2 regions of the [Bacillus] caldolyticus genome follow, and region 2 is predicted to be linked to the other one. Evidence: riboswitches for the same ligand, from Rfam matches in the RefSeq annotation. Region 2 holds a riboswitch; the other holds the start of a gene.
The links. A riboswitch is a leader RNA that binds a small molecule or an ion and turns the genes downstream of it on or off. The one in region 2 is predicted to bind FMN.
Positions count from the first base shown of each region.

Region 1 (7,688 bases), 460 kb from region 2:
GGCTATTCCATGGCGAACAATTACAACCGTCTGCCGCGCCCAGCCGTTGTGTTCGTTGAAAACGGCGACGCCCAGCTCGTTGTGAAACGGGAGACATATGAAGATTTGATCCAATATGATTTGCCTTTGAAAACGAAAGTGAAAAAGTGAAGGCCGCCGGTTGGAAAGAGAACGGCCTTCACAAAGAAAAGGCGCCCGCTGCTTTTTTTGGGCGCCTTCTTTCATTGTTGATTTGAGGAAAATGCTGATTTGATCGCGTTCCAAATTTCTTTGAAGATGTCGATAAGGTTTTGAATGAACGTTTTCCCTTCTTCTGACTGCAAAAACGCCGATAGCTGTTCTTTCGCCTTGCTCAGCTGATCGTTCACTTGATCCCAATTAATATGGGCGTTTTGCATTTTATGGAAAAGGGAAATCAGGTTGTTGATTTCATTCTCGCTCAGCGTAATGCCAAGGTCGTTGGCGATTTTTTCAATAAGGGCGCGCAAATCAGCGTCCGTCTGCGGTGGGTTGTTGGCGATTTCTTGTTTGATTTTCGCCAGCAGGGCGACCGCTTTGTCCGCGCCGATCGAATCGGCGAGCTTCGCCGTCTGCACCATTTCCTCGTTCGCCACTTTTTTGACATCATCAGGGATGGCTTGGTCCGAGGAAATTTCATACGCCTTCATCAGCCCCGTCAGCGCTGCGGTGCCGGAAACCGGAAACGGGGCGGTGATGTAAATATCGGCATCTTTCACCCCTGCGGTGATCAAGGCGTTTGTATACATCTCTTTCGTCACCCATGTGATGTTGTGCGTTTCGACATGAAGCCCCGAGCCGGGCTCTTTTATCGTGATCATCGACGACGAGATGGCGCGCGTGCCGATTTGCGCTTTCGGAATGAGTCCGTCCAAATATTTATGCTCCTCAACGTTTGAGACGGTGATCGTTTGCGCCCCGTCCGGCGCCTTCATTTCGTCGAGCACTTTTTGCTTTTGTTCATTCGTTAAGTTTTCCCCGAGCGTCACAATGACATCGCCCGGCGCGGCATCGGCCGCTGCGATGCCCGGAGATGCCAAGAGCACCGCCCAAAGCAGCGATGAAGCGATCGTTCGTTTCACATAGCTCGCCTCCTGTTTACGAAAATGCATTATCATTATACCGTACGCTCGCCTGCTTGGCTATCGGCAAAAAGCGACGCGGTCAGGCGGCGTGCGAATTTGAAAAGACATTTTTTCTTTTGTTTCACTTGGCAATCATGGTATGATAAAAGCAGTTTCGATGTCGAAAAGGAGCTGGATGCTTGTGGCGAAAAAAGGATATATTCTAATGGAAAACGGCGGGAAAATCAAGTTTGAACTGTTCCCAAACGAGGCGCCGGTGACGGTGGCCAATTTTGAGAAGCTCGCAAACGAAGGCTTTTATAACGGGTTGACGTTCCACCGCGTCATCCCTGGATTTGTCAGCCAAGGAGGATGTCCACGCGGCAACGGAACGGGCGATGCCGGCTATACGATCCCGTGCGAGACGGACAACAATCCACACCGACATGTCACCGGCGCGATGTCCATGGCGCACCGCGGCCGCGACACCGGCAGCTGCCAGTTCTTTATCGTCCACGAGCCGCAGCCGCACTTGGATGGGGTGCACACCGTCTTTGGCCAAGTGACATCGGGCATGGACGTCGTGAGGACGATGAAAAACGGCGACGTGATGAAGGAAGTGAAAGTATTTGACGAACCGTAAACAGCGCATGAGCGAGGATGATCGGACTGTTCGAAACAACTGGCGCCTGTTTTTCTTTTTGCTTGCGGCCAGCCTGTTGTGGGGAGCGGCGTATTGGATTTGGGTTGCGGAATGATGATGCAGGGCGTTTCGTGTGGTATAATGAACATAACGATATAGTGATGCATCCTTCGGGGCAGGGTGAAATTCCCGACCGGCGGTGATGGGGCTTTCCGCCCCTCAGCCCGCGAGCCGAAAGGCAGGATCCGGTGCGATTCCGGAGCCGACAGTATAGTCTGGATGGGAGAAGGATGCCAATATGCGCACGGCTGTTTTCGGCCGGTTCAGACCCATGGGCAGCGTCTGTCGGCCGACTAGGCATGGTAGTATCTTTTGTTTCCGACCGGCCGGTATAGCCTGCTTAGCGAACGTGTGTTTGTTTGCGCATCATTGGTCATTCTCTCATCAATGAGCCCCCGGGGACATCCCGGGGGTTTCGTTTTTATTGAAGGAGGGAGTGCGGTGCATAACGATGAACATTATATGCGGCTCGCTCTCGATGTGGCCAAAGCTGGGGTCGGGCAAACGTCTCCCAATCCTGCAGTTGGCGCGGTCGTTGTCAACGGTGGGACGGTCGTTGGGCTTGGCGCCCATTTGAAAGCGGGTGAGCCGCACGCTGAAGTCTATGCGATCCGCATGGCTGGCGAGAAGGCGCGCGGTGCGACGGTGTACGTGACGCTTGAGCCGTGCAGCCATTATGGAAAAACGCCGCCATGTGCCGATTTGCTCATCCAGGCGGGCGTCCGTCGCGTCGTCGTTGCCACGACCGACCCGAATCCGCTTGTCGCGGGAAAAGGGATTGCCAAGCTGCGCCAAGCGGGCATTGACGTTGATGTTGGCGTATTAAAAGACGAAGCGGACGAATTAAATCGGATGTTTTTCCACTATATCGCCGCAAAAACGCCGTTTGTCACGTTGAAGTTCGCATGCAGCCTCGATGGCAAAATCGCGACGGCGACGGGGGAAAGCAAATGGATTACATCAAGCGCGGCGCGTGAGGATGTCCATCGCCTTCGTGCGCAGCATGACGCCATTTTGGTCGGCGTCAACACCGTTTTGACCGACAACCCGAAGCTTACCGTCCGCTTTGGGGAAAAGCGGAAAAACCCGCTGCGCATCATTTTAGATACAAAATTGCGTACACCGCTTGACGCCCATGTCGTCGCTGACAAGGAAGCAGAAACGTGGATCATCACCGGCGGCGTCAGTCGGGAACAAGCAGCGGCGTATGAGCGCCTTGGGGTGCGTGTATTTTCAATGCCGACGGCCCAGATCGATGTCCGCGATGTGCTCCGTCTGCTTGGGGAGCAGGGAGTCATGTCGCTGTTTGTCGAAGGCGGCTCGCGCGTTCATGACAGCTTCCTCCGCGCGGGAGCAGTCAATGAGGTCATCGCCTATATCGCTCCGAAGCTGATCGGCGGCCGCGGGGCGCCGACGCCGGTCGGCGGCCTTGGCTTCGCCCGGCTTGCTGAAGCGGTGGAGCTTGACATCCGCCGCATCGAGACGATCGGCCCGGACATCAAAATCGTCGCCGCGCCGAAACGGAAGGAGGAATCGTTGTGTTCACTGGCATTATTGAAGAGATCGGCACGATCGAACAAATGAAGCAAACCGGCGATGCCATCGTGATGACGATTGGCGCCAAGCGGGTGCTCGAAGATGTGCGGCTTGGCGACAGCATCGCCGTCAACGGCGTCTGCTTGACCGTCACATCGTTCACCGAACGGCAGTTTACGGTCGATGTCATGCCGGAGACGGTGAAAGCGACGGCGCTAAAGACATTAAAGCCGGGATCGAAGGTGAATTTGGAGCGGGCAATGGCGGCTGGAGGACGGTTTGGCGGCCATTTCGTCACCGGGCATGTGGACGGCGTCGGGCGCATCATCCGGCAGTGGCCGAAAGCGAACGCCGTCTACTATGAAATCGAAGTGCCGGCCTCGCTGCGCGCCTATATGATTGAGAAAGGATCGGTCGCAGTCGATGGGACGAGCTTGACGATTTTCGGTCTGAGCGAGCGCACGTTCATCGTTTCACTCATTCCGCATACGCGTGAGGCGACGATTTTAGGCGAAAAGCGGCCGGGCGATCTCGTCAATATCGAGTGCGACATGATCGGCAAGTACGTCGCCGCTTTCCTCACCGCGAAAGCGACGCCGACCTCCAAATTGACGGTCGAATTTTTGGAGCAGCACGGCTATAAATAGTGGAAAAGGGGGCAAGCTTGATGTTTGACACGATTGAAGCAGCGCTTTCGGCGCTGAAAAACGGAGAAGTGATCATCGTTTGCGATGACGAAGACCGCGAAAATGAAGGCGATTTTGTCGTGCTGGCCGAAAAAGCTACTCCGGATGTCATTAACTTTATGATCACTCATGGCCGCGGGCTCGTCTGCGTGCCGATTACGGAGGAATTGGCGGAGCGGCTCGAGCTTGAGCCGATGGTCACTCATAACACGGACGCGCATGGCACAGCGTTTACGGTGAGTGTCGACTACAAAACGACAACGACGGGAATCAGCGCCTACGAGCGGGCGGCGACGATTCAGGCGCTGCTTGATCCGAATGTGAAAGCGAGCGATTTTAAACGTCCTGGCCACGTTTTTCCGTTGATTGCGAAAAAGGGAGGCGTCTTGCGGCGCGCCGGCCATACAGAAGCGGCGGTTGATTTGGCCCGTTTGTGCGGCGCGAAGCCGGCCGGCGTCATTTGCGAAATCATTAAAGAGGACGGGACGATGGCTCGCGTTCCTGATTTGCGGCAAATCGCCGACCAGTTCGGATTGAAAATGATCACGATCAAAGATTTGATCGCCTATCGGAGCCAGCGGGAAAAGCTCGTGAAACGGGAGGTGGACGTTTGGCTGCCGACCGAATTCGGCGAATTTCGCGCCATCGGCTACACAAACGTGCTCGACGGAAAAGAGCATGTGGCGCTTGTCAAAGGAGAGATCATCCCGGATGAGCCGATCTTGGTGCGCGTCCATTCCGAATGCTTAACTGGCGATGTGTTTGGCTCGTACCGGTGCGACTGCGGTCCGCAGCTGCATGCGGCGCTCAGGCAAATCGAGGCGGAAGGGCGCGGGGTGTTGCTTTACATGCGCCAAGAAGGGCGCGGCATCGGCCTTATGAACAAGTTGCGCGCTTACAAGCTGCAGGAGCAAGGTTATGACACCGTCGAGGCGAACGAAAAGCTCGGCTTCCCCGCCGATTTGCGCGATTATGGCATCGGGGCGCAAATTTTGAAAGATCTTGGCGTGACGAAAATGCGCCTGCTCACGAACAACCCGCGCAAAATCGCCGGCTTAAAAGGGCATGGACTCGAAGTCGTTGAACGGGTGCCCATTCAGATGCCAGCGAAAAAGGAAAATGAAAAATATTTGCGCACGAAACATGAAAAATTAGGACATATGCTTCATTTTTAATGATGGGAGGAGCAACGAACATGCGCATCATTGAAGGAAACTTAGTCGGCACCGGATTGAAAATCGGCATCGTCGTCTCTCGTTTTAACGAATTCATCACGGGCAAGCTTTTATCTGGGGCGATCGACGGCTTGACGCGCCATGGCGTGAGCGACAGCGACATCACTGTCGCCTGGGTGCCGGGTGCGTTTGAAATCCCGCTTGTGGCGAAAAAAATGGCGGAATCGAAGCAGTTTGACGCTGTCATTACGCTTGGCGCCGTCATCCGTGGGGCAACGAGCCATTTTGACTACGTCTGCAGCGAGGCGGCCAAAGGCGTCTCCCACGCGGCGCTTGCAAGCGGTGTTCCGGTCATTTTCGGCGTGTTGACGACGGACACCATTGAACAGGCGATCGAGCGGGCCGGCACGAAAGCGGGCAATAAAGGATGGGAAGCGGCGGTGTCGGCGATCGAAATGGCGAACGTCTTGCGGACGCTTGCGTAATTTGCGTAAAAAGGCATGAAATGGTTCACAATATCGGTGAGAATGTTTATAATACGTATAGAGAAAATGACAAAAACTTTTCCATTTCGGAAAAGCGTTTGTCGATAATGAGGGATTTTTATGTTAATCCGTTACCGAAAAAACTATGAGAAAATCGCCATGGGACTGTTGTCGTTTATGCCGACGGAAAAAGACCTGAAACGGCTGCAGCAGACGATGAAACAGTATGAAACAAACAACGATTGGCAGCTGTTTTTATGGAAAGAAGGGGATGACATCGTCGGCATTATCGGCGTCCTGTTGCGCGCTCCTGATGTTGTGGAAATCCAGCACATCAGCGTCAATCCGTCACACCGCCACCAAGGGATCGGAAAACAGATGGTCAAGGCATTGAAAGAGGTGTACCCGGGCTGCCGATTGTGCGCCAACGAGTGGACCGCCTCGTTTTTCGATAAATGCCATGCGTGCAACGAATAACGAAACTAGCGCGGCTCCGCGCTCAGGCGGGCGGCGGAGGGGGAGGGAAGCCAACTCCTTCCGCTTTGGCCCGTTTTTTTTGTTCGCGTGCGGCGACGACGTCCGAGCGGTCGCGGCGCCGGTGTTTATCCACAAGATCAAGGTTGGCTAGGTCGCTGGCTTGCCCCCAAACGAGCTGCCGGTGGGCGCAGGCGGCCTGGCATTGCTCATAAAGGGAACGGTCGCGAATCGGCAGTTCGACGCTTTCGTACGGTTCGCCGCGGGTGATCCGCCCAGCCGTCTCGTCGAGCAAGCGGGCGAGCGCCTCGTCATCGAGGCCGAGCCGCCGGATCATCTCTTGCGCTTCGTCAAGCAGCGCCCGCGCCCGTCGAATGAGGCGCAGCGCTCCCGAGACGTTGCCGCGCCGGTAATGGTAAAAAGCGACCGCCGTTTGAATGAGCACAAGCCAACCTTTGTTTCGACCGTCTTGTTTCCAATGTTCCTCCAAAATTTCGTGGCATTCAAAATAATCGCGGTCGCTATGGAAATGGACCAAATACTCGATATACGCTTTTGGATACATCGGCCATCGTTCCTTTCAAAAGTGGGCCGCGCCATGTGAAGGCGGACGGCTCTTCTTCGATTATACGACTTCGGCGGCCTGCGGCGCAAAAAAGAGACTGTTTTCCGTTCGCTTCGCCGCTTCGTTATGATACAATAAATGTACTGCAGCTGGAGACGAGCCTACCGGGCGGTGGTTCTGGAAAAAATGGTGGGATGGATGTGCAATTGCCGTACAACGTCAAAATCGAAGCGTTTGAAGGGCCGCTTGATCTGCTTTTGCATTTGATCAACCGCTATGAAATCGATATTTACGATATTCCGGTCGCGCAAATTACGGAGCAGTATATGGCGTACATTCACGCCATGCAGGAGCTTGAGTTGGATATCGCCAGCGAATATTTAGTGATGGCGGCCACCTTGCTTGCGATCAAAAGCAAAATGCTGTTGCCGCCCTCCAATGAGGAAGCTGTCGACGGCGACATCGAGTGGGGCGATGACGGGGACCCGCGCGAGGAGCTGGCGCAGCGGCTGCTTGAATATAAAAAGTTTAAAGAGGCGGCGCGCGAACTGAAGCGGCGCGAAGAGGAGCGGGCGCTTTTGTTTACAAAGCCGCCGAGCGACTTAAGCGCATACGCGGATGAGAAAAAGGCGGCGCCGCTGGATGTGAACGTATACGATATGCTTGGCGCCTTGTCGAAGCTGTTGCGCCGCAAAAAACTGCAAAAACCGATGCGGGCGAAAATCTCCCGCCAAGATATTTCCGTCGAACAGCGCATGGCGGAAATTTTGCATGAACTAAAGCAGGCGAACGGGCGGAAAAACTTTTACGAGCTGTTTCCGTCCTACGATCGTTCGTATATCGTCGTGACGTTTTTGGCCATTTTAGAGTTGATGAAGCAAGACGAAATCATCGTTGAGCAAGAACGGAATTTCAGCGATTTGTTTCTTGCGGTGAAACCAGCCGGTTGAGGCGGTGCGGTTTGGCCGCGGCGGTTCGCTGC
Region 1 covers NZ_CP025074.1:3,257,284-3,264,971, forward strand. The annotation lists gene lysA (diaminopimelate decarboxylase) at 1-150, shown strand, start outside; gene CWI35_RS16955 (DUF1002 domain-containing protein) at 222-1,100, opposite strand; gene CWI35_RS16960 (peptidylprolyl isomerase) at 1,285-1,725, shown strand; gene CWI35_RS18725 (hypothetical protein) at 1,712-1,840, shown strand; FMN riboswitch at 1,888-2,020, shown strand; gene ribD (bifunctional diaminohydroxyphosphoribosylaminopyrimidine deaminase/5-amino-6-(5-phosphoribosylamino)uracil reductase RibD) at 2,227-3,369, shown strand; gene ribE (riboflavin synthase) at 3,324-3,968, shown strand; gene CWI35_RS16975 (bifunctional 3,4-dihydroxy-2-butanone-4-phosphate synthase/GTP cyclohydrolase II) at 3,989-5,182, shown strand; gene ribH (6,7-dimethyl-8-ribityllumazine synthase) at 5,203-5,667, shown strand; gene CWI35_RS16985 (GNAT family N-acetyltransferase) at 5,788-6,144, shown strand; gene CWI35_RS16990 (DUF309 domain-containing protein) at 6,167-6,706, opposite strand; gene CWI35_RS16995 (segregation/condensation protein A) at 6,901-7,656, shown strand.
Region 1: another riboswitch for FMN. It lies ahead of ribD (bifunctional diaminohydroxyphosphoribosylaminopyrimidine deaminase/5-amino-6-(5-phosphoribosylamino)uracil reductase RibD); the one in region 2 lies ahead of CWI35_RS01405 (ECF transporter S component).

Region 2 (7,688 bases):
GGCAGGTTGCCGTCGTGCACATCGCCGTAAAACGGGATGCCGTCCTCGTTGCCGACCAGTCCGAAGCCGATCTGTTTTTGCCAACGATGATGGCGGTTATAGCCATGTGTGATCTGCAAAGCCTCTAATGAGGCCGATTCATACGCGCCGTAAACCGTCTTGTCCGTCGTATCGGCGTGAAAGGCTCGGAGGGAAAGGCCTTCTTTGCGATAAATGTGAATCAAGCAAGTGCTGATCACCTTGTGAATGTCGGCCTCATACAAGCGGTCGAGATGACGAGCCAAGGCATCGTCGTTCAACCAGGAAGGATGGAGACCGGGACGGATGAGTTTCTCTAGATCGATCTCCTGAGCCCATCGTTCCACGTGAACGAGGGCTTGCCGGCCGTCAAACAGATTGTAGATGATGGCCTGAACGGCATCGCTGACTCGAGTCTGGCACTGTGGATCAACGGGAACGAGATGGTCAATCAATTGGGGCAGGCCCAGTTTCTTGAATAGGGCACTTATTATATTCAAATAATCATTACGATAGACCTTTTTGACTTGAACGTTCATGAGAGAAAAACTCCTTCACTTTCCTTGTGTGTCAAGGATTCATTCGACATCGGAACGAAAAAATCCTCCCGATTTTCGTTGGGAGGGTGCGAAATGTGAGTTAGAACGGATAACGGCGATCAGTCGTTTGGATGGACACCCTGCCGATCCGCTTTCCTTCGAGTTATGCCCGATAGGCGGCGCGCAAAAAAACTTTGTCCTCATACTTGACACATCTCTTTTAATTGTTATAATTTTTAACATAAATACGTTATATTTTATTACACAAGAAACGGTTGAGGGGGGCGGCGGGAAACATGAAAAAAATTGAAGCGATCATCCGGCCGGAAAACGACCGGTCATGCGTCGTTGTTCATCACCCAACTGCTTGGCGCGTTGACAGTCATCGTTTGGGGCTTCGTCAGCGGTGCGCTCATCGCGAATGTGTGCGACAGCACGGTCGGGCTCCGGGCGACAGAGCGTGAGGAAGAAGAAGGTCTCGATATGGCGTACCACGGCATTCCGGCTTACAATGAACTCGAGCGGTTTGCCGATCTCCCGGGCGGGTTGTACGATTTTGAGGAGACGACCGGCATTCGCGTTGCTCCGTTAAACAAGAAAAACGCGGTCGGTTGAACGCTCTCCCACCTACGCTTGTGCTTCGAGGTGGGAGATTCTTGGGAACACCCGCCCCACGGCAGGCTGTCCATCGAGCTAAAAAAGAAAGGCTGTCCGAAGAGATACGTTCAACAGACTCTATCGGGCGGTCTTTTTTGTTTCTGTTGTTCTCAACAGTCAGTTGTGAATTTACAAAATATTTACGAGAAATCATCCTTTCTGCTCTATCATTGTACTGACTCGCAAGGATATAATGGGAGTGAACGAGAAGGCGAGAGAAAGGGGAACCGGGAATGAAGAATTCCAAACGATGGGGAAGACGGGTGCTATCCGCATTGGCTGCTGCAGCGGTGCTGGCCGCGGCTCCAGTTGGGGCGGCAGGGAACGGGAAAAGCAAGGGGAAGCCGCCTGCTTCTTCGCACCGTTATATTGAGGTGCAGCTGTTAGGCATTAACGACTTCCACGGCCAGTTGAATGTGACGAGAAAAGTCGGCGGGCGGGAAGTTGGACGGGCTGATTATTTAGCCGCTTATTTGAAACAGCGGGAGGCGGAAAACAAAAATACGCTGCTCGTCCATGCCGGCGATGCGGTTGGCGCCAGCCCGCCGGTATCGGCGCTGCTAGAGGACGAGCCGACGATCGAAGTGCTCAATAAGCTCGGCTTTGACGTCGGCACCCTTGGCAACCATGAGTTTGATGAAGGAGTAGCGGAAATGCTCCGCTTGATCCATGGCGGATATCACCCGGCGACCGGCGATTTCGCCGGAGCAGATTTTCCGTACGTGAGCGCCAACGTCGTTGATGCGCAAACGGGAAAGCCGATTCTCCCGCCATATGTGATTAAGCGGGTCAACGGCATGCCGATCGGATTGATCGGCGTCACGCTCACGGAAACACCAACGATTGTGACGCCAAGCGGCGTCGCGGGAGTCAAGTTCATCGATGAAGCAACAGCGATTAACAAAGCGGTCCGGGAACTGAAGAAAAAAGGGGTGCAAACGATCGTCGTTCTCGCCCATAACCCAGGCGTATCCAATCCGGATGGGACAAACGCAAGCGGGGAAATTGTCGATATCGCCAAAAATGTCGATGATGAAGTCGATGTGATTTTCGCCGGTCATAACCATGCCTATTTAAATGCGGTTGTGGACGGCAAGCTGCTCGTTCAGTCGTATTCGTACGGCACGGCGTTTTCTGATGTCGATTTGAAAATCGACCCGCGTACGAAAGACGTCGTCGCCAAAAAAGCGGAGATCGTGACGACCTATCATGACGGCATCACTCCGGACCCGGAAATCCGTGCCCTCGTCGAAAAATATGAAGCGAAAGTGGCGCCGCTTGTCAATCAAGTCGTCGGCACAGCAGCCGAAACGATCACCGATGAACAAAACGAAAGCGGCGAGTCCGCCTTGGGCAATTTGATCGCCGATGCCCAGCGGGCGGCGATGAAAACCGATTTTGCCTTTATGAACCCGGGCGGCATTCGTGCCGATATTGAACAAGGCGAAGTGACGTGGGGCGAATTGTACAACGTTCAGCCGTTCAACAACCAGCTCGTGAAAATGACGCTCACCGGCGCGCAAATCCGCCAGCTTTTGAATCAACAATGGCAGCCAACCCAAACGCGCATGCTGCAAATCTCCGGCCTCCGCTATACATGGAGCGCCAGCAAGCCGGTCGGAGAAAAAGTCATTGACATTCAGCTTCCTGACGGCACACCGCTAAAACCGGACGCCGAGTACACGGTGACAGTCAACAGCTTCCTCGCCGACGGCGGCGATGGGTTCACGGTGTTGACGCATGGGACAAACCGCGAGGTCGGCCCGGTCGATTTGGATGCCCTTGTCTCGTATATTCGCGGTCTTGAGCAACCGTTCTCAGCACGGATCGAGGGGCGGATCAACCGGCTTCCGTAACAGGTGTTGACCGAGGAAAAAGGATGGAAGGGCGAACGGTCGCTTATCTAATGAAGAAGGTGTCCCCAAAAGACTCGGGACACCTTTTCTTTACTCCTAATGGGCGGGCTTGCAGCCGCTTGTGCTTGGACGATCGAAAAAAGATCGTTCAAGAGAGTTTTTCCGCAGATCAAGATGCTTTTTGCTCGAACAGCTTGATGATCTCCACGATCACTTCGGCCGCTTTCACCATATTGTCGGCGGAAATGTATTCGTAGCGGCCGTGGAAGTTTTCGCCGCCGGCGAAAAGGTTCGGCGTCGGCAGCCCCATGTAGGAGAGCTGCGACCCGTCTGTACCGCCGCGGATCGGTTTCACCTTTGGTTCAATGCCCAAGTTCGTCATCGCTTCGTGGGCGATGTCCACAATGTGGCGCACCGGCTCGATTTTTTCGCGCATGTTGTAATATTGGTCGTTGATTTCGAGAGTGATTCGGTCGTTTCCATATTTTTGCGCAAGCGAAGCCGCGATCTCTTTCATTTTCGCTTTGCGAGCCTCGAACTGTTCGCGGTCAAAGTCGCGGATGATGTAATGAAGCTTCGTTTCCTCTACACTGCCTTGGAACGAAAGCAAATGGTAAAACCCTTCATATCCTTCCGTATGCTCAGGCGCCTCATCGGCTGGCAACTGCTGCTCGAACTCCATGGCGATTTTGATCGAGTTGATCATTTTTCCTTTCGCTGTGCCCGGATGGACGTTTTTTCCTTTGATCGTGATTTTCGCTTCGGCAGCGTTAAAGCTTTCATACTCCAATTCGCCCAGCGGCCCGCCGTCGACCGTGTAGGCAAATTGGGCGCCGAATTTGGCAACGTCAAATTTATGCGGCCCGCGGCCAATTTCCTCATCCGGCGTAAAGGCGACGCGCACTTTGCCGTGCTTGATTTCCGGGTGTTGAATGAGATAGTTCATCGCGGTCATAATTTCGGCGATTCCGGCTTTATCATCGGCGCCAAGCAGCGTCGTCCCATCGGTCGTGATGAGCGTATGCCCTTGGTAGTGAGCGAGCTCCGGGAAATCGTTTGGCGACAAGATGATGCCTTGTTCTTTGTTTAACACGATGTCCCCGCCGTCGTACTGTTCGATGATTTGCGGGTTGACGTTGGCTCCCGTAAACTCCGGAGCGGTGTCCATATGAGCCAAAAAGCCAATCACTGGCACGTTTTTGTCCGTATTGGCCGGCAACGTCGCCATCACGTAGCCGTTGTCATCGATCGTCACATCTTCCATCCCGATCGACTTCAGCTCTTCGACGAGCATTCTCGCCAGCTCCCACTGTCCCGAAGTCGATGGGCACGTATGGCTGTTTGGGTCGGATTGAGTGTTGACTTTCGCGTAGCAGATGAAGCGTTCGATGAGTTCCTGTTTCATTGGTTCATCTCCTTATGTATAAGTTTTTCTGGATCAACGAATCATTCCGCCGATGCAGTGAGAAAAAAGAGGCGGTTTCCGTTTTATTTTACCATATGCGGCTTCAAACGGTAAAAAAGAGGGGGGACCATTTCCTACTTGGCGCTATGATGCCCCAAAGTTGGCGTACGGACGCTGCCATTACAGGCGCCGGTGGCAGAGGACGGTTATGGTATAATGAAAAGGCCAGTGTCTCGTCCAAAACGCGAAAGTAGGTGCTTCCTGCCTCGTGCGGATGAAACAAATGGAAAGGAGAAGCCAAACCATGTCATTCAGCTACGTGTCTCATCTGTATTGTCCGAAGTGTGAACGTACATACGATGTCGACCAAATCCATCAACTTTGCGAATGCGGTTCGCCGCTTCTGGTCGCGTACGATTTGGAGTTGATGCGCCAAGAAGTGAAGCGGGAGGCACTTGCGGAGCGAGAACCGAGTTTATGGCGGTATCATGAGCTATTGCCGGTGAAACATCCTGAACATATTGTCTCTTTAGGGGAAGGAATGACTCCGCTTGTGCGAATGCCGCGCCTTGGCCGGAATATCGGCATTGACTCACTCTATATGAAAGACGAAGGCGTCATTCCGACCGGGACGTTTAAAGCCCGCGGCGCGGCGGTTGGGATTTCGAAAGCAAAGGAATTGGGCGTCAAACGACTCGCCATGCCGACAAACGGCAACGCCGGCGCGGCATGGTCGCTATACGCGGCGCGGGCGGGCATTCAGGCGACAGTCGTCATGCCGGTTGATGCACCGGAACTGACGCGAAAGGAATGCGCCATCGCTGGGGCGGAATTGTATTTCGTCAACGGCCTCATTAGCGATGCCGGGCAAATCGTCGCCAAAGCGATCCGCGAATACGGATGGTACGATGCGTCGACGTTGAAAGAACCGTACCGGATTGAAGGGAAGAAAACGATGGGACTGGAGATCGCCGAACAGTTCTCGTGGCAGCTCCCGGATGTCATTTTGTATCCGACCGGCGGCGGCGTCGGGTTGATCGGCATTTACAAGGCGATCAAAGAACTGCAGGCGCTCGGCTGGGTGGACGGCCGCATGCCGCGGCTTGTCGCTGTGCAGGCCGAGCATTGCGCGCCGATCGTCAAGGCGTGGAAGGAGAAAAAACGTGAATCGGAGTTTTGGCCGAACGCCCATACAGTGGCGTTTGGCATCAATGTGCCGAAAGCGCTTGGCGACTTTCTTGTTCTTGAGGCGGTGTATGAGACGGACGGTTGCGCGGTTGCCATTGGCGATGAAGCGATTTTGGCTGAACAGCGGACGGCAGCCGAACTCGAAGGGGCGTTCATTTGCCCGGAAGGAGCGGCGGCGTTTGCGGCGGCACGAACGTTGCGCGAGAGCGGTTGGATTCGCGACGGGGAGACGGTCGTCGTATTAAATACCGGAACCGGGCTGAAATACGCCGATACGGTGGACGTCCATCCGCCGGTGCTCGAGCCGGGGGATATGCTTCCAAAGGAGAATTGACAAGTTGGCGGAGTAGGCGCCAAACATAAAACATATGGGAAAAAATGATAGACAAACGAAAAGAGGTATTGTATACTAAATTCATCGGAATAATAAAAATGTATAAGCGATTCATCTTCGGGGCAGGGTGAAATTCCCGACCGGCGGTGATGAGGCGCTTGGCCTCTCAGCCCGCGAGCCGCAAGGCAGGATCCGGTGCGAGTCCGGAGCCGACAGTATAGTCTGGATGGGAGAAGATGAAGGTTTGCCGGCGTTCGTTTTGGCGCATGCGAACGTCTAGTTGCGCACACCCTTTTTCTCCCTTAAGCCTCGTTCGGTTTAAGGGAGTTTTTGTTGGCGTTCGCGGCGGCAGCCTTCTTCTTGTGAGGATGAATCACGAGAAGGGGAGGAGAACAAGCATGAAACGCATTTCCATCCGCGCCTTTGTCGGCATCGGAGTGTTGGGCGCCATGGCGCATGTGCTCATGATGCTCAACTTTCCGCTGCCGCCGTTTCCGAACTTTTTGCTTGTCGACTTCAGCGACATCCCGGCGCTTGTCGCCGCGCTGTTGTACGGCCCGCTCGCCGGCGTGGCGGTCGAACTCTTGAAAAACGTGTTGAACTACGTTTTTGTCGGCAGTGCGACCGGCGTTCCGATCGGCCAAATCGCCAACTTTACCGCTGGGGCGGCGTTTATTTTGCCGGTTTCCTATATTTATGGGAAAGCCGCATCGAAAAAAGGCTTGCTGCTGGGGTTGGCGGCGGGAACAGTGACAATGGCGCTCGTCATGAGCGTGCTCAACTACTACGTCTTTATGCCGGCGTACACCCTTTTCCTTGGCGCTCCGCAGATGAGCGCACCGGAAGCGAAGGCGTTGGTGGTATCGGCGATTTTGCCGTTTAACGCCGTCAAAGGAGCGATGGCGGCCATCGTATTTCAGCTTCTCTTTTGGCGTCTTCGTGCTTGGCTTGAGAAACAAGCGGCATCCCGCCAAGCCGCTTGATGAACAAAAAGCGAGGGTTTTTCCCTCGCTTTTTTGCGTTTGTCAAAAGCGAATCCGCGGCACCCACTCGGCAAACCGCTCTTCTTTAAACGGATTGGCGGTCATCGAATAGCCGCGCTCCTCCCAATAGCCCGGCTCATCTTCTTTCATAAAGCGGATGCCGGACGCCCATTTCGCCCCTTTCCATAAATAAAATGTCGCCGGCGGGATGAACCGGAGCGGATAGCCGTGCTTCGGCGAGATGTCCTGCCAGTCGTGATGCTTGTCTTTCCACCGATAAACAAACAAGGCATCGTCGCCCATCAGCGCGTCAAGCGGCAAGTTTGCCGAATAGCCGAACCGGTCGCCGTTTAAGTAGCCGTAAATTTTCACATATTTCACATCGGGATCGAGATCGACGAAGCGCAAAAACTCGCGGAAAGCGATGCCTTCAAACGTCGTGTCAAATTTCGACCACGTCGTCACGCAGTGCATATCCACGGTCGAAATCGTCTTCGGCAGCCGCATCACTTCCTGATACGACAGCGTCACTTCCTCTTTCACATCGCCGAACAATCGGAAATTCCACGCTGCTTCATCAAACTGGTACACATCGCCTTCATGCAAAATCGGCCATTTTTCCGTTTCGAATTGGCCGGGAGGGAGTTGTTTCGGCATGGTGTGCTCCCCTTTCTATGTATTCGTTTATGTATACCATGATAAGGGGAA
Region 2 covers NZ_CP025074.1:264,073-271,760, forward strand. The annotation lists gene CWI35_RS01370 (IS1634 family transposase) at 1-557, opposite strand, end outside; gene CWI35_RS01380 (ammonium transporter) at 864-1,172, shown strand; gene CWI35_RS01385 (bifunctional metallophosphatase/5'-nucleotidase) at 1,448-3,070, shown strand; gene pepT (peptidase T) at 3,240-4,475, opposite strand; gene CWI35_RS01400 (threonine synthase) at 4,780-5,997, shown strand; FMN riboswitch at 6,107-6,239, shown strand; gene CWI35_RS01405 (ECF transporter S component) at 6,396-6,980, shown strand; gene CWI35_RS01410 (sulfite oxidase-like oxidoreductase) at 7,023-7,637, opposite strand.